Regions from separate parts of the Devosia sp. GW821-FHT12F11 genome, predicted to be linked through region 2. Evidence: riboswitches for the same ligand, from Rfam matches in the RefSeq annotation. Region 2 holds a riboswitch; the other holds the start of a gene.
The links. Region 2 has a riboswitch for thiamine pyrophosphate ahead of thiB (thiamine ABC transporter substrate binding subunit). Riboswitches for the same ligand answer to the same signal wherever they lie in the genome.

Region 1: linked by a shared signal. The riboswitch ahead of AC1ROK_RS21150 (YkoF family thiamine/hydroxymethylpyrimidine-binding protein) and the one ahead of thiB (thiamine ABC transporter substrate binding subunit) in region 2 are both predicted to bind thiamine pyrophosphate.

The regions. Positions count from the first base shown of each region.
Region 1 is NZ_JBXAPX010000007.1:302,323-310,817, reverse strand. It holds gene AC1ROK_RS21200 (GNAT family N-acetyltransferase) at 1-121, opposite strand, end outside; gene AC1ROK_RS21195 (GNAT family N-acetyltransferase) at 112-756, opposite strand; gene AC1ROK_RS21190 (Type 1 glutamine amidotransferase-like domain-containing protein) at 756-1,424, opposite strand; gene rpmA (50S ribosomal protein L27) at 1,561-1,830, opposite strand; gene rplU (50S ribosomal protein L21) at 1,843-2,451, opposite strand; gene AC1ROK_RS21175 (gamma-glutamylcyclotransferase family protein) at 2,680-3,129, opposite strand; tRNA gene AC1ROK_RS21170 (tRNA-Ser) at 3,224-3,313, shown strand; gene AC1ROK_RS21165 (ABC transporter substrate-binding protein) at 3,524-4,525, opposite strand; gene AC1ROK_RS21160 (ABC transporter ATP-binding protein) at 4,522-5,280, opposite strand; gene AC1ROK_RS21155 (ABC transporter permease) at 5,277-6,083, opposite strand; gene AC1ROK_RS21150 (YkoF family thiamine/hydroxymethylpyrimidine-binding protein) at 6,175-6,783, opposite strand; TPP riboswitch at 6,774-6,887, opposite strand; gene AC1ROK_RS21145 (acetamidase/formamidase family protein) at 7,026-8,495, opposite strand, start outside.
Region 2 is NZ_JBXAPX010000006.1:380,072-388,566, forward strand. It holds gene AC1ROK_RS19475 (hypothetical protein) at 1-1,794, shown strand, start outside; gene AC1ROK_RS19480 (sugar O-acetyltransferase) at 1,870-2,406, opposite strand; gene AC1ROK_RS19485 (ATP-binding cassette domain-containing protein) at 2,627-3,259, opposite strand; gene AC1ROK_RS19490 (ABC transporter permease family protein) at 3,246-4,889, opposite strand; gene thiB (thiamine ABC transporter substrate binding subunit) at 4,837-5,829, opposite strand; TPP riboswitch at 5,895-5,992, opposite strand; gene AC1ROK_RS19500 (thiamine diphosphokinase) at 6,067-6,717, shown strand; partial or broken gene blaOXA (class D beta-lactamase) at 6,921-7,697, shown strand; gene rpoH (RNA polymerase sigma factor RpoH) at 7,999-8,495, opposite strand, start outside.

The sequences.
Region 1 (8,495 bases), on a different contig from region 2:
ACGGCACGACGGTAAGGTAGCGGGTGACCTCGTAATCGCTCAGTGCCTCGACAATGGCGGGTGCGTCCGTTTCGCGGATCGGTCGCAGACGCAGGCGCTCGGATTGCAGCTCTAGCTCCATTTCGGCTGCTCCAGTTCGAAGAATAGGATCGGCTGGTCCTTCAGTGTGCCGGCTGGGTCGGTGCCCTCGCCGGTGCGGATGAAGCCGGCCTTCGTTAGAACGTTGAGCGAGCCGGCGTTGCTGGCAAGCGCCCGCGCCCGGATCCGCGGGAACAGGCGCGTGCCGAAGGCCGCCTCGATCAGGCCTTTCACCGCCTCGCTCATGATGCCGCGGCCCCAGTAGGGCTCGCCCAGCCAATAGCCAAGCTCGGGCAACTGGCCGGCCTCGAAGGTGAAGCCAACGACACCGATCAACCCGTCATCGAGGGTGATGGCGTAAGGCCGCTGCGTGGGCTGCTGGGCGATGATCTCGACGAAGCCGATGCCGTCGGCCCGGGTATAGGGATGCGGCAGGCGCGACAGCTTGTCGGCGATCGCCTTGTTGTCCGCGAGCTTTACCAGATCAGGCACATCGCCGCGGATGGGGGCGCGCAACACCAGGCGTGGGGTCTCGATCCGGTGCGGCAGGGCATCGCGCTGGCGGCGGGCCGCCAGCTTCGCGGTGGCCTCGGCCAGCGCCTTGGCCTGGGCGGCAGGGCCCATCAACTGGGTCCGCCGCCGGGGCACGTAGTCGTCATCATCCTCGAGCGTCGTCATCAGGCAATCCTCCGCGTCAGATCCACTGACGCCATCCGGTTCTCGGTCCACACGATCACCTCGCCATCGCGCAGGGCGCGATAGCGGAGGCCTCGACTGCACAGGTGCCTGACGGCTCGTTCGGCCGCGGCACTTTCGGGATGCGGCGAGCGGTAATGCGGCACGATAGCGTGGTCGATCAGCCCGAGGCCGTCCCAGATGGTCTCACGGTCGTAGCCCCTGGGCGCCTCGTCGGGGTCATCGATCAGGTGAATGCCTTCGAGGCTCGGCGCCGCCACGACGGCGCCGGCCGAGAAACCGCCATAGACGATCTCGTCATTGTCGAGCATGTCGACAATCACGTCATCGAATCCCGACTGCTTCATGGCGCGGCGCAGCACAAATGCATTGCCACCGGTGACCCAGACGAGATCGAACTGGCTGAGCCGGGCGCGCAGCCCCTCGGGATCGCCGAAATACTGGCGCAGGTCGAGCGGCGTGGCGACGATACCGAGCGAGCCGAGTTCCGAGACCGGGTCATAGGCTTCGTTGCGATAGAGCTCGCGCGCCGCGGGGGAGATGTTGTCGAGCGCGTTCTCGATGATGGCAGCGTGCCGGCCATTGCCGAGAAGAGCGAGGAGCGAACCGGCGCGGTCGCCGATCCGATAGGAGCTCAGATACAGTCTCATTTTCAGCCGCCCTCACGACGAAAAAGACAAAAGGGGAACCGGATTCCGGCTCCCCTTGGATCTTGTCGCGCGGTCGACTGCCTAGTCGCCTTGCCGGGGAGCTGGTCTCCGGCAGGGGTTGCTAGGCCTCACCGGGTTATTCTGCTGCTTCTGCTGCCGGGAGTACCGACACGTAGACTTTGGCGTTGGCGCGGGTTTTGAACGCCACGGTGCCGGGAATAAGGGCGTAAATGGTATGGTCGATGCCCATACCGACGCCGGTGCCCGGGTGCCATTTGGTGCCGCGTTGACGGATGATGATGTTGCCGCCGATCACAGCTTCGCCGCCGAACTTCTTGACGCCAAGACGTCGGCCAGCCGTATCGCGACCATTGCGGGAGGAACCGCCTGCCTTCTTATGTGCCATCGGTTAGACTCCTTATTCCTTGTCAGCCTTGGGAGCGGCCTTCTTGGCCGCCGGCTTCTTGTCTGCAGCGGGCTTGTCGGCCTTGGGCGCAGCTTCCTTCTTGGGAGCGGCTGCCTTCTTGGCCGGAGCCTTGGTCTCGGTCGCCTCAGCAGCCGGAGCTGCCTTCTTGGCCGGTGCCTTCTTCGCGGCCGGCTTAGCGGCGGCCTTGGGGGCCTCGGTCACGCTGGCCGAAGCCGCAGCGGCGGCAGCGCGCTTTTCGGCGCGGGCCTTGGCAATCTCGTCGACCTTGGTGGTCGGCTTTGCGCCGCCGGTCAGGATCTCGGTGATGCGCACGGTCGACAGACGCTGACGATGGCCGTTGCGGCGATCGTAGTGCTGGCGGCGCTCCTTCTTCAGGATGATGATGGTGCGCTCTTTTTCGGTGGCGATGAACTGGCCTGCGACCAGGGCGCCTTCCACGAGCGGCGCGCCAACGGTGACCGCGTCGCCGTCGCCAACCAGCAGGACCTGGTCGAAGGTGACCACGTCGCCCGGCTGAGCGTCGATCTTCTCGATCTTCACCACGTCATTGGCGGCAACCTTGTACTGCTTGCCACCGGTCTTGATCACTGCAAACGTCATTGTCGTCCCGGGGACCTCCCGGACCTCTTCGTTATCGCGCCCTGTGGCGCCGCAGGCGATGCCTGATCCTGCGGGCTTCGAGATAGGCTGCCGATCCAGGGATCGGCGGCGGCCTCGGACAGCGGTTGAACAAATCAAAAATGCGCGCAGCAGACGCCGCACGCAAGTCGAGCGGCCTTATCGTGGGAAACGCCACGGGAGTCAAGGCCGGAGTCCAGGCGCGCTCAGCTAGTTCGGCCGCACCGCGAGCAGCTTGCTGCGGATCTCTGCGGCGCTTGCTGCCTCGGCTCCGAGGACCCGCGCCTTGTGCTCGGCCTGCCAATGGGACAGCGACCAATCGGCCCCGGTGTTGGAGACGCTGATCGCCGGCAGATAGGCGTCGGCCTCGAACAGATCCTCCTCGACCAGCGCGGCCAACGGGGCGCGTCGGTATTCCTCGCCCTCGAAGGCATCGAGCAGATCACGTTCGAACGGGCTCAGGTCGATCAGCAGTAACCCTTCGGCCGCGGCGCCGGGTGCGCGGATCAGCGCCGGATAGATGCGGCCGGGATAGTGCACGGCGCGCAACCCCGGCGCACGGGCGGCATGCTGGCCGCCGGCGCGCAGCGGGCGGCCGAGCACGGCGGCCAGCAGATCGGGGTCGCGCAGCGTGCCGTAAACAAAGAGCGGAAGAGTCATGCGACGAGCGGCCAAAGAGTGTTGCAGGCTCGATCATGCTATGCCATAAGCCCGCCCGTCTCGACCAGCCGCGGTAACGCGTGTTCGACCTCGCGGAGAGGTGGCAGAGTGGTCGATTGCACCGCACTCGAAATGCGGCATGGGGGCAACTCCATCGGGGGTTCAAATCCCTCCCTCTCCGCCATTCCTTCCTGAAATTGCTATCGGCTCCGGCCGTCGCGGGATGGCAGGCGAAAGGCCTTGCAGTTGCGCACGCATCGGAGAGGCTGGCTTGTGAAACAGCTCTGGCCGGCGAGGACGGCTGGGCAGCCGGCATCGTCGTCCGAGAGGGATCGAAGCCGCCGGCCCTGAGCCAGGCCGGCAGCTTTCGGGCGTCCGGGCTCGTCGGCCCAGACTATTCGGCCATCAGGTATTCGTTGCTGAAGTAGGTCGAGAAGTCAGGCTTCTCCGCCAGCGCTACGCCGTTGCCGTCATGCAGGATGCCCGCGGCGAAAAGATACTGGCCGATGGCTTCCATTTTGGCGGGAGCGATGGTGCCGATCTCGCCGCCAGCGCTCTGCAGATAGTGTCCGTCGATCAAGGCCTGCAGCGAGGCCCGGATCAGCTTCCGATCGGTCAGGACATCGCTATTGGCGGCAATGAGGATGTCCGCGGCCTCGTCCGGATGGTCGACTGCGTAGGCGTAGCCGCGCTGCGTGGCGCCGATGAAAGCCGCTGCGGTTTTCGGGTTGGCGCCGAGGTACGCCTCGCTGGAGCCGATCAGCGTCGTATGCTGGTCGGGGACGCCAAAGTCGGCATAGCGGAAGGCGCGCTGGGCCTTGCCGTCGAGTTCGGCCTTGACCCCCTCCCAGGTATAGACTTCGAGCGTGAAGTCCACCGCGCCATTGGCCAGCGCTTCATAGGCCGAAGTCCCGAGCGTCACGGTCTCGAACGTGCCCTCGCCGCCATCCTCCTTGATCATCGAGGTGATGAGCGCATTCTCCCAGGCGCTGCCGAAGCCGCCATAGGTCAGGCCATCGAGGTCCCGCGGGCGCTGGATATCGGCGCGGTCGGCATTGAACACCAGCCGGCCGGTCTCGGTCTGGGTGACGGCATAGACGCCCTTGAGGTCGGCGCCGGCGGCGCGCTGGGTCATGAAGCCGATGGAACCAACGATGCCGAAGTCGGCGACATGGTTGGCGACGAGCGCGCCCGCAGAGGTGTCGGTATAGGGCAGGATTTCGACGTCGAGCCCGGCCTCGGCATAATAGCCAAGCTCACGCGCCACATAGAGCCCGATGTGGTTGGTGTTGGGGGTCCAATCGAGGGCGATGGTGACGTGCTGCTGCGCGACGACCGGACTGGCGGCGAGGCCAAACAGGCAAGCGGCGGCGAGCGCCAGGCGGCGGAAGTTCATCGTTCAAGTCCTTTGGTTGGGGCGGAGAGGAGCAGATCGAGGACGCCGGTCTCGATGGCGGCGACCGCTGCGCCGGTGCGGCGGGGGCGCGGCAGGGGCACGGCAACTTCAGCGACGACGCGGCCAGGGCGGGCCGACAGCACATAGATGCGGTCGGACAGCAGCACCGCCTCGCGCACGTCATGGGTGACGAGGAGGGTGGTCCAGGCGTGGCGGTTCCACATGGTCTCGAGCCAGCGCTGCATATCGGCGCGGGTGAGGGCGTCGAGCGCGCCGAACGGCTCGTCGAGCAGCAGCATGTCCTTGTCCTGCACCACGGTGCGCAGCAGCGCGGCGCGCTGGCGCATGCCGCCGGAGAGTTCGGCAGGATAGTGGTGCTCGAAGCCGGAAAGGCCGAACTCGGTAAAGAGTGGCGCCACGCGCCGACGCGCTGCGGCGCGCCCGATGCCCTGCACCTCGAGGCCCAATGTCGTGTTGTCGATGATGCGCCGCCAATCCATCAGCGCGTCGCGCTGCGGCATGAAGGCGAAAGGGCGCCGGTCGGGGTGGAGCGGCGCTCCATCGAACAGCATGGCGCCGGCATCGGGGCGCAAGGCTCCGGTCAGCAGCTTGAAGATGGTGGATTTGCCCGAGCCGGATGGGCCGAGAATGGAAACGAATTCGCCTCTGCCAACCGAGATGGATACATCGCCAAGCACAGAGAGATCGCCGAAGGCTTTGGCGATGCCGCGCAGTTCGAGGCGCGCGGCGCTCATGGCTTGTCGCTCCCGGACAGGTGCAGCCAGGGCATCGACAGGCGCTGGATCAGTACGGTCGCCCCGAACAGCAGCAGCGTCAGGCTGGCGCTGACCATGACCGCGGCAAGCACCAGGTCGGGGCGAAAGTTGTTCTTGGCGTTGAGGATATAGATGCCGAGCCCTTTGGCCGCGCCGGCATACTCGGAGAAGATCGCGCCGACCACGGCATAGGTGATGGAGATCCTGAGGCCGGCGAAGAAGAAGGGCAGGGCCGAAGGCAGGCGGGCGATGAGGAAGACGCGCCAGCGTGGCGCCCCCATCGAGGCCACCAGTTGTTCGATTTCGTCGGCTGTCGAGGCATAGCCCTGCAGCAGCGCGATCAGCATGGGAAAGAAGGTGACCAGCGCCACCAGCATGATCTTGGGGGTGAGGCCGAAGCCGAACCACAGCACCACCAGCGGCGCGATGGCGATCATCGGCAGGGTCTGGCTGATGACAAAGACCGGCAGCAGGGCGCGCCGCAGCGGCCGGAAGAAGTCGATCAGCACCGAAAAGGCGAAAGCGGCAGAGACCGAGCAGGCGAAACCGAGCAGGGTGGCGCTGATGGTGGGGAGCGTGTTGTCCCACAGCGCCCGATATTGCAACGCGCCCTGCGCCAGTACCCGGGAGGGCGAGGGCAGCGTCGTCGGTGGAATACCCGAAAACCGGGCATAGGCCTCCCATAGGAGGATCAGGCCACCGACCGACAGCAGGGCGGGCCATAGACGGCTGAAAGCTGTTGCGGCGCGTGCCGCGACCGGGCGGATGAAGGGCATCGACATGAACCTTGAAGGGAAAGCGGCCGCGCCCCAGAGCGCTTTCAGGAAAGGCTGCAGACCTTTCCGGTTCGAAAGCGCGACCAAAACAAAGACTCTAGCGGGCGGTCGGGCTGTTCGCGGAAACGGTCAGGTCGATGGTGACGTGCCCTTCGGGCGGGCCGAACCGGCAGAAGGCTTCGGCGAGCGTCGCAAACACCGGACCGGCATCGCCCCGCAGCACCGAGCAGAAGTGCTTGGAGCGATCGAACACACCTGAGCTCTTCAGGAAGTCGATGCAGCCATAGATCTCGTCCATGTGCTGGCCGGTGCCCATCACGTAGAGCGAGAACTGGGCGGCTATGGTTTGGCCGGTTTCTGCGGCCGAGGCGACGGCCTGATGGGCGGCCGCCTGGCGGGCGGCCAGCGGTTCGAGCGGACCGGCGAGGGCGTCGGTGTTGCAGATCGCCTCATCGGGCTCGCCGGGACAGCCGCGTGAAATGGCGGCTGAGAAGGTCACATGCCTGCCGGCCTGCGCTGCCGCGACGAAGAGGTCGCGCATGGCCGGAAACAGCACCTCCGGCGGCCCGACCAGGAGGGTCGAGATGTCGTCGGTCTCGATCCGCAGCCGGTCCCGATAGGGATCGAGCGCACCGAGCGCCGAAAGGATGACGCCGACGAAATCGTCGGTCATGGGATAAAGGGAAATCTGTGCGCCAGAAAACATCGCCCGCCTCGCTCCGCTGGTATTACCCAGATCAGCTTTAGGGTCCGCGCACTTGGCGTGCCGCATCTCAGCCCCGGCAATACGGAGCACCCCTGTGGATGGCGTTGCTTAGACCACGGTTGGGGAGGGATTGGAAGAGGCGGTTTTTGGATTTGGGTTGATTGGCGCGGGCGCGCCCATCATTGGCCGGACGCAGTATGCGCCGGGTTGACGCGGGCCGGCTTCGTACTCGCTCGGTCCGGCTAGCGCATGCTGCGACCGCGGAAGATCGCCTTGTCGATAACGGCATGGACGCCGAAGTTGCCGTCCGCAACCTGGGTCACGCCGAAATCGACGGCGAGCGACATGATGGTCAGCGCCTCGTCTTCGTTCAGTCCGTAGACGTCCATCAGGAACCGGCGCGTCTGCCGGAAGGCGTTGCGCAGCGCCAGGTCCACGGTCGACTTCTGATATACCTCAGCCTGGGCATTGCGACCGAGATCGCGCAGGTAGTTGAGGTGGCTGAAGCTCTGGATCACCCAGCTGTCGGGGGTCTCGATCAACGGCGCCTTGAGGCCGGTGACGCAGGCCGCTGCGTCGGCGGCTCCGGCCTTGTGGAGGCGGATGCGGATGTCACCGGTCAGCGAGCATTCAAGCCCGGTGCCGTTGATCTCGCCGTCGGACAGGGCGAAGTGCCCGTCGCCCATCGAGAGCAGGCCGCCCTCCACCGATACCGGCAGGTAGATCCGGGACCCCTTGCCGGCGCGCCAATTGTCGATGTTGCCGCCGAAATAGCTCGGCGGGATAGAATCGACGAGTTCGGACTCCCGCGGCGCCAGCGCCACGAAGCCGAAATGCAGGCGCGCCGGAATGGCGATACCTTCGAGCACGGTGCGATGCTCGACCAGAGTGTGGTCGACCGGCACGCCGGGATAATCCATGGTCTTGTGCATGACGCCGAACGGATCGACCTGCGGCTGCCACACGTAGCTGTAGAGCGGACGAGCCTCTTGGGGGCGCTCGAGATCGATCTCGAAGATGGTGACGGTCTCGCGCTTCGCCCGGTCGAGCAGATCACCATACTGGTACCCCCACCAGGCCGAGGCGTTCGAGGCGAAGGCCTTGCCGGTGTGCAGCGGATTGCCGCTGGGCCGGGGCCGGATGTCGATGATTTCAACCTCGATCACGTCGCCGGGCTCCGCCCCGCGCACGTAGATGGGGCCGGTGCAGATATGCACCCCGAACCCTTCGCCCGCGCCGCGCCCGAACACCGAGGCGTTCATCGGTCCGGCCCCGCGCCGGTCGATGTTCTTGCCTTCACTCGTCCAGCCGAAGACGCTTTCGGCGCCAGCATCCCCCGCCACCATCCGATCCCAGTCGTCGCCGGAATGCTGGGTGAGCGTCTCGATCGTGACGGTGGCCCCCGGCTCAACCCTCAGCACCGGCGGCAGCGTGCGACTGACATAGCCCCAGTGTACCGTGTCGGCGGTCGCCGGCAGGTGATGCCGATCACCGGGCCACGGCTCAGGCGCGGGCCTCGTTGCCTCCTGCGGCCCGGCAGGCGGAGCTTTCGCGGGCGGTACAGGCTGGTGCGTCGTTGGCCTGCCACGCTGGGAGTAGCCGTCATCGACCGGCACGGCGGCGCGGCGCATCTCCGTGGGGGTCATGCGGAAAGCCGTGCTGAAGGCGCGGCTGAAATGCGCCTGATCCCGAAAACCCCAGCGCTGGCCTAT
Region 2 (8,495 bases):
CTGCCGCCCGGCGGGTCGATCGAAGAGATCATCGCTGCCGCCAATGCCGAGCAGACCGAAGGTTCCGACCGGTCGCGTTCGATCGTCCGTCCAGACGCCAAGCCGATGGGCAAGCCCGTCCCCAAGCTCGTGCCTTCGACGCAGCGCCAGCAGCCGCAGCTCGCCGCCCCGGTGCCCTCCGACGAGGACGAGGATGACGGCGAGGAGTTGCAGCAGCGCCCAGCGCCGATCCGTTCGCCCATTCCGGCCAAGTCGCCGACCGGCCGCTCGCCGCTGCCCTCGATCGTGGCGCGCGCCGAAGCGGCCAAGAGCCGCACCGGCAATGCCGCGTTCGGCGCGCCGATCGGTGGCGCTGCCCGCGGTCCGGTGCTCGAGCCGCGCCGCGAATTGCCGGCGCCCCGCCTCGAGCCCGCCGGCCGCAACGGCCAGGCCGCGGCCCGCCAGATGTCCGAGCCGGTGGCGCTGTTCAACGATCCGCCGATCGCCGCCGCCATGTCGGCGGTGCGCGAGGTTGAGGTGGAAGCGCCGCCTGCCGATCCGCAGGGGGCGATCGATCGCGCCATTGCGACGCTCGACCGCGAAGCGCGTGGCGATACCGAGTTCGAGGAGCCGATCGGCAACGGCGTGCCGTATCGCGCCTTCGAGGATGACGAGGCCGACGAGCCACCAGCGCGCCAGAACGGCTTCGCGCCGTCGATTCTGAAGGCCGATGCGCGGCCGCAGCGGGAAGGCAAGGCCGCCAAGGCCAGCGCCTTTGCCCGCGACGCCCGCGAACCGCGCGCCAAGAAGCAACGCGATGCCGAGTCGAATTTCCCGCGTGCCCGCGCTGAGGATGAACGTCGCGGTCTCGGGGCTGTCACCATCTTCCTGATCGTGTTTGCCGTGCTGCTGATCGGCGCCGGCGGCGCCGGCTTCTGGGCCTGGCGCGAAGGCTTCATCGATCTCGACCAGATGTTCGGGCGCGGCGCGCCGGCAACGCAGCAGTCTGAGATCACCTCGCCGACGCCGACCGAAACCGCCACCGATACTCCGGCCACCGGCCCGGGTAACACGGCTACGCCCGCCGAGAGCGATACGCCGACGGCCGAGCTGGGCACGGAAGATCGCCTCGGCACCGACACGGCTGCCGCGCCGGCGGAACTGAGCCGGCTCGTCCCGGCAGCACCGGAAGATCGCCTCGGCACCGACCAGCAGACGGCGGCAACCGATGCGACGCAGGCTGCGGCCTCGGTCGATCCGGCCAGCCTTGCCGGCAGCCAGTCGCTGCTGCTCGAAGCCTCGGACAGCGGCACCACCGGCGCCGTGCCGTTCTCGGGTACGGTCGAATGGAGCAAGGGCACCGACGAGATGGGCCTGCCGACGCTGATCGGCAAGGCGAACATCCCGGCGCGCAACCTTGCCGTCGACGTGCTGATCCGCAAGAATTCCGACGCGAGCCTGCCGGCCAGCCACCTGATGGAAGTCAATTTCCGGGTGACCGACAGCTTTATCGGCGGCTCGATCGCGGGCCTGCCGGGTGTGCTGCTGAAGAACGAGGAACTGGTGCAGGGCACGCCCCTGGTCGGCGCCTCGGCCCGCGTCGTCGGCAACTCGTTCCTGTTCGCGCTCAGCGCCTCGCCGGCCGATATCACCGCCAACAGCAGCCTCCTCACCTCACGCAAGTGGATGGACCTGGCGCTGATCTACGCCACCGGCAAGCGGGCGATCATCACGCTCGAAAAGGACGCCGCGGCCGAGACGATGTTCACCGAAGTGGTGGGCGAGTGGACCAAGTCGGTCGCTGCTGCGAACTGATCGGCTGAGAAAGAACCATCGAGACGCCCGGACCTCAGGTCCGGGCGTTTTGCTTTTCGGGAGCGCCGAGGCCGGCTACAGCCGCTTCAACACCCGCGCCGGAACGCCCGCTGCAATGGTGCTCGCCGGCACGTCCCGGCTGACCACCGCTCCAGCCGCGATCACCGCGTTGTCGCCGACGGTCACGCCGGGGAGGATCGTCGCGGCGGCGCCGATCCAGACATTGTTGCCGATGGTGATGGGCTTCTTGACGATACCATTCCGCCGCTGCGTGGGGTCGGTGGGGTGGCCGGCGGAAACGAGGTTCACCTTCGGTCCGATCATCACGTCGTCGCCAATGCTGATGCCGCCCATGTCCATGAAGTGGCAGCCCTGGTTGATGAAGACGTTGTTGCCGACGGTGATGTTGAGGCCGCAATCGGTGGAGAAGGGCGGGATGATCATGAAGCGCTCGCCCACCGGTTTGCCGATCAACTCGCTGAAAGCGGTGCAGAGCCCGTCGAGGTCATCAAAGCCGATGTCGCTCAACCGGGCGCTCAGCCGTACGGCGCGTTTGAGGTTCTCGAACATCTGCCGCCCCTCGGACGAGCGGGCGGGGTTGGCTTCGGTCATGGCAGAGCATCCGGAGAGAATCGGGGTGGTAGTGTAGCTCGGGTCCGGGGCTCGGGTGAGCTTCCGCAGAGAGTATCGCGGCACCGCCTTCGCTCGGGGAGGGGCTGGGGGTGGGGGTGGTGAGGCGGGCTCGGTGCTGACTGCGCCACCCCCTCCCTCAATCCCTCCCCTCAAGGGGGAGGGAGGCGATCGCCCACGAGATTTGTGCCGAGGAGACGCCTCAGCCCTTGAACAGCATGCCGTCGCGCAGCTGGTAGCGCCGCGTCGCCAGCGCTTCGACGTCGTCGACATGGTGGCTGACCAGCAGAGTGATCCACCGGTGCCGCTCGGTCAGCGATTTCACCAGCGTGCGGATGGTGCCGCGCGTGTCGTCGTCGAGGGCGGAGAACGGTTCGTCGAGCAGCAGCACCGGCCGGTCGCGCAGCAGGGTGCGGGCCAAAGCCACGCGCTGCTTCTCGCCGCCCGAGAGGGTGTCGGCGCGCTGTTTCAGCACGCCGGGGAGGCCGACCTCGGTCAGGGCTGCCACGATCTTCTGCTGTCGGTCGACGGCACCGCGGGGCAGGCCGAGTTCGAGGTTCTGATAAGCGCTGAGGTGCTCGAACAGGGTTTCGGACTGGAACAGGATGGAAATCGGCCGTTGCTCGGGCGGCCATGGCAGCAGGTCCTGGCCGTCGAGCATCAAGCGGCCGGCCGAGGGCACGAGGAAGCCGGCGATCAGGTCGAGCAAGGTCGATTTGCCGGCGCCCGACTGACCGCTGACGGCGGTGATCTCACCCGGGTTCGCCACGAAGCTCAGGTCGAACTGGCGGGTCGCGCCGGGGTGGGTGAAGCGCAAATGTTCAGCTTCGAGCATCGGTGAGCTTTCCAAGCAGTTTTGGCAGCAGCACGAAGGCGGCGATGGTGATCACGAGCATCAGCGCGGCGATGGCGGCGGCGTCGTTGCTGCGATAGGCGCCGAGCGCCCGGTACATGAGCAGCGGCAGGGTGGCGAAATCCTCGGTGCCGAACAGCGCGATGACGCCCAGATCGCCGAGCGAGAAACAGAAGCTCAGCGCCAGGACGACGCCGGCTTCGCGCCCGATCAGCGGCCACTCGACCGCCGCGAACTGCCGCCAGCCGCTGAGGCCCAGCGAGCGGATCAGCCGGCCACGCCGTTCGGCAATGGCGTCGAGCGGCGGCGCCAGCGTTGCCAGGGCGAAGGGCAAGGAGAGCAGCGCGTTGGCGAGCAGCACCACCACCGGGGCGGCAGCCTCCGGCAGCATCCCGGCATTGCGCACGAGGAGGAAGGCACCGAGCGACAACACCACGGCCGGCACGGCGAGATAGGCATAGGCCGGCGCGCCGATGCCGACGCGGAGCAGCGGGATGCCCGAGGCAGCGCGGCCCATGCCGATGCCGAGCGCCAACAGCAGCGTCAGGATGGCGGAGCCCGAGCCGAGCAGGAGGCTGGTGCCGAGCGCCTTCCAGAAGCTCGCGCGGCTCGCCACGTCCAGGATGCCGGGGCCGATGCCGTCGATGAGGATGGCGAGCAGCGGTAGCGCGAAGCCGACGATGCCGAAAACGAGCACGGTCCATTGCGCCATCCGCGCCACCGCGCCGTCGCGCCAGCGCGGCGGGGTCGAGCCGCCGGTGCTGGCGGATATGGGGGCGAAGGCGGAGGCGGCGATGATGATGGCCGAGCAGATGCCGATCTGCACCAGCGCCAGGGTGACGGCGCCGCGGAGGTCGAAGTCGAGGCGGACGGCCGCATAGATCGCCACTTCCAGCGTCTGGTTGGCCGGGCCGCCGCCGAGCAGCAGCACGATGGGGAAACTGGTGAAGGCGAGGAGGAAGATGATGGCGGCGAGGCCGGGCAGCGTGGTGCGCAGCATCGGCCAGTCGATGACGCGGAAGCGCTGCCAGGCGCTGAGCCCAAGGCTCTGGCCGGTCTTCAGGCGCCTTTCCGGAATGGCGTCGAGCCGGGCGAGAAGGATGCGGGCGGCGAACGAGGCATCGAGAATGACATGGGCGGCGAGAATGCCGCCGAGGCCGAACAGCTGCACCTCGAGCGGCTGGCCGGTTACGGCCAGCGAGAGCTGGTTGACCCAGCCGGCGCGGCCCCAGACCGCCAGCAGGCCGAAGGCGACGATCAGCCCGGGGGTGACGATGGCGGAGGCGAACAGCCCGACGATCAGGTCGCGGCCAATGAAGCGCAGGCGGTTCAGGGCCCAGGCGAGCGCCGTGCCGACGAGCAGCGACAGCACCGTGGTGAGCCCGGCCTGGATGCTGGTCATCAACACCAGGTGCCAGACATCGATGCTCGATTGGCGTGACGGCTCGCCCGCCGCAGTGGCGAGGATCGCCAGCAGCACCAGCGCCACCAGCGCGGCGATGGCCGCCGCGATGCCCGCCCCGGCGATCAGCCGGAGCGGGCGATGGGGCAGGACCTGGTTACTGGAGCGCGGCGAGAGCAGCATCAACCCAGGCACGGCCATTGGCGGCAAGCGCGGCTTCGTCGATCGGCAGCACCTTTTCGGGCGGCTTACCGAAGGCCGCTGGCAGGTCGTCGCCGATGTCGATCACTGGGTACATCCAGTTGGTGGTCGGGATCACCTTCTGCGCTTCGGCGGTGACGAGATAGGCGAGGAAGGCCTTGCCGAGTTCCACCTGCTTGGCGGTCTTCAGCAGCCCTGCGACCTCGACCTGCGGCACGAAGCCTTCGGTGAACGGGGCGTAGGCGTACTTGCCGTCGTTCTCAGCAACAGCGTGATAGGCGGGCGAGGTGGTGTAGCTCAGCACCATGTCGGCCTGGCCATCGAGGAACAGGCCATAGGCTTCCGACCAACCGCGCGTCATGGTCAGGACGTGCGGCTTCAAACCCTTCCAGATTTCCGGCGCGCGGTCGCCATAGGCCGCCTGCACCCACAGGACGTTGCCGAGCCCGGGCGTCGACGAACGCGGATCCTCGATGACGATCTTGAAGCTCGCGGGCAGCGCAATGAGCTCTTCGAACGAGGTCGGCGGGTTCGGCGTCTTCTCCTTGTTGTAGACGAAGGCGAAGTAGCCGTAGTCGAACGGCACGAACTCGGCGTCGCTCCACGGCAGGGACAGACCCTCGAGGGTCAGCCCGTGCGGCGCGAACAGCCCGGTGGCGCGGGCTTCGCCGGAGGTGGCGGTGTCGAGGCCGACGACCAGGTCGGCCTTGGTCGAGGCGCCCTCGAGCTGCACCTTGCGCAGCGTCGAGATGGCGTCCTCGGAGGTAGTGAACTGCACCGTGCAGCCGCAGGTCTTCTCGAACCCGGCCTTCAGCGCCGGGCCGGGGCCCCATTCGGCCGCGAAACTGTCATAGGTGTAGACGTTGAGCGTGGGCTTGTCCTCGGCGAGGACTGGCAGGGCGGTGGCGCAGATGACTGCCGCCAACGCGAAGTGTGCGAACGAGCGCATATATCGTTCCCTTCGGTTGCGGCCATGTGAATGAAGGGGACGTCAATGGATCGGACGCTTTCGCGCCCTTGCCATCTCGAACTTCCTCCGCCAGCATGACCTGGTTCAGGTTCAATGGGTAACTCTCAGCTCCGGAAGATCCGGAACACCCCAGCGAGACAGCTGACAGATAGACAGAGTTTTCCCTCCGTGCAAGCGCGTGCCCCCCAGACTTCCGTTGCGGTCTTTGACGACCTGATGGTCATCGTCGGCGGCGGAACGGTCGATTTCGACCTGCTCCGCGAGCTTTATGCCTCGGGCGGCCACCTGGTCGGAGCCGATGGCGGCGCCGACCAGATCGTCGAGGCTGGCCTCAAGCCAGAGCTGATCATCGGTGATTTCGATTCACTGAAGAACCCGCATTCCTGGCTGGGCAAGACCCGGCTGATGCAGATCGGCGAGCAGGAAACCACCGATTTCGAGAAGTCGCTCTATTCGACGCGCGCCCCGGTGACGGTGGCGCTGGGGATGACCGGGCGCCGCTTCGATCACACGCTGGCGGCGCTCGATGCGGTGACCAAATATGCGGCAAAGCGCAAGATCGTCCTGGTCGACGAAGAGGATGTGGCGCTGCCGCTGACCAAGGCGTTTTCGTTCACAGTCGATCCAGGCGAGCGCGTCTCGATCCATCCCCTGGCGCCGGTGACGTTCTGGGGTTCGGAAGGGCTGAAATACCCACTCGATGCGGTGAAGCTCGCACCGGGAATACGGACGGGAACCTCGAACGAGGCACTGACCGGGCCGTTCCGGATCGTACCGGAGGAAGGCGTGCATGCGCCGTACCTCTTGATCCTGCCGCGGAAGTATCTGGCGCAGCTGATTGCGAAGCTGCTGCTGGAGAAGCGCTGACTGAAGCAGACGACCCCCTCCCATCCTCCCCCATAATGGGGGAGGTGCCGCATCGAGTTTCAGGCACTATCGGGCCACACGCTCGACCCTTCACCTCCCCCTTCATGGGGGAGGCCGGGAGGGGGCCGTCTCTATCGGTCGAAATTCCCCGCTCCGGCGAAATTCCGCCCAAATCCCCGCTACATGTCGCGGTCTTTAAGAGCTTGGGGCCATTCGTGAAAGTTCTGATTGCAGCAGTATTGCTGAGCCTTGCCGCGGTGTCGGCGAGCCGGGCGGAAGTCGTGTGCACATTGATCGTCGACGCTCAGAGCGGCGCGGTGCGGCTGCAGGAGGGCGGCGGTTGCGACACGCCGACCTCGCCGGCCTCGACCTTCAAGGTGCCGCTGGCGGTGATGGGGTTCGATGCGGGCATCCTGACCGGCGCGGACGAGCCGGCCTGGCCGTACAAAGCCGAGTATGACGCCAACCGCGCGGACTGGAAGGTGACCACCACGCCCACCACGTGGCTGCGCGATTCGGTGCTGTGGTATTCTCGCGTATTGGTGGCAGAGATGGGTGCCGAGCGCTTCGGCAAATACGTTGCCGATTTCGACTATGGCAATGCCGACATCTCGGGCGATCCGGGCAAGAACAACAGCCTGCTGCGTTCGTGGATCAACTCGTCGCTGCTGATCACGCCGGAAGAGCAGGTGCGGTTCGTGCGGCGGCTACTGGTGGGCGAGCTGCCGGCGACGGCGGCGGCGCAGGCCGCGGTGGTCGCCATCATGCCGAGCTTCAAGGCCGGCAAGTGGACCGTCTCGGGCAAGACCGGCACCTATTACGAGCGCAACGCCGATGGCACGTTCAACTCGCGCCGGCAGACCGGCTGGTTCGTCGGCTGGGCCGAACGCGATGGCGAGCGGCTGGCCTTCGCCTACCTGATCCGCGAGAACAAGAAGAGCTCGACCGGGGCAGGGACGCGCGCCCGTGATGCGCTGCTGGCGCGCTTCGCCAAGTGGGGCAAGGGCGAGTTCGCCTGGGCCCAGCAACCGCGTCCGGCGGTGGTGCCGGTGATCGGGCCGCCGCAGAACGGTTGATTGACTCCGAAGTACCCCACCCACGGTGTCACCCCGGCGCAGGCCGGGGCCCATCCTGAGGTGGCGCGGATACGCGCTCGAACCGAAGTATCTCAGGATGGATCCCGGCCTGCGCCGGGATGACACCGAGTGTGTGGGACGCTGATCTGGCAAACGAAAAGGGCCGCCCACTGGGCGGCCCTTTCTCATTCAGTGATCAAAGCCCTCAGAGGCTGGCTTCGCGCGACTTGGCGTGGGCTGCCTTCTGCACGGCTTCCTGCACCTTCTCGAAGGCGCGGACTTCGATCTGCCGGATGCGCTCGCGGCTGACATTGTATTCCTGCGCCAGCTCTTCGAGCGTCGCCGGCTCGTCACGCAGGCGGCGGGCCTGGAAGATGGCCTTCTCGCGCTCGTTAAGGTCGCTCATCGCGTTGGTGAGCAGGCCCATGCGCTCGGAGAATTCCTCGGTCTCGCCGAGGGTGGTCTCCTGGTCCGGCGTATCGTCGACCAGCCAGTCCTGCCACTCCGAGGCGCCCTCGTCGGCGCGCATCGGCGCGTTGAGCGAAGCATCGCCCGAGAGGCGCTGGTTCATCGACACGACGTCGCTTTCAGTGACGTGCAGGGTCGTCGCGATCTGCTTGATCTGGTCGGGGTGGAGGTTGCCGTCATCGAGGGCGGCGATCTGCCCCTTGATCTTGCGCAGGTTGAAGAACAGCCGCTTCT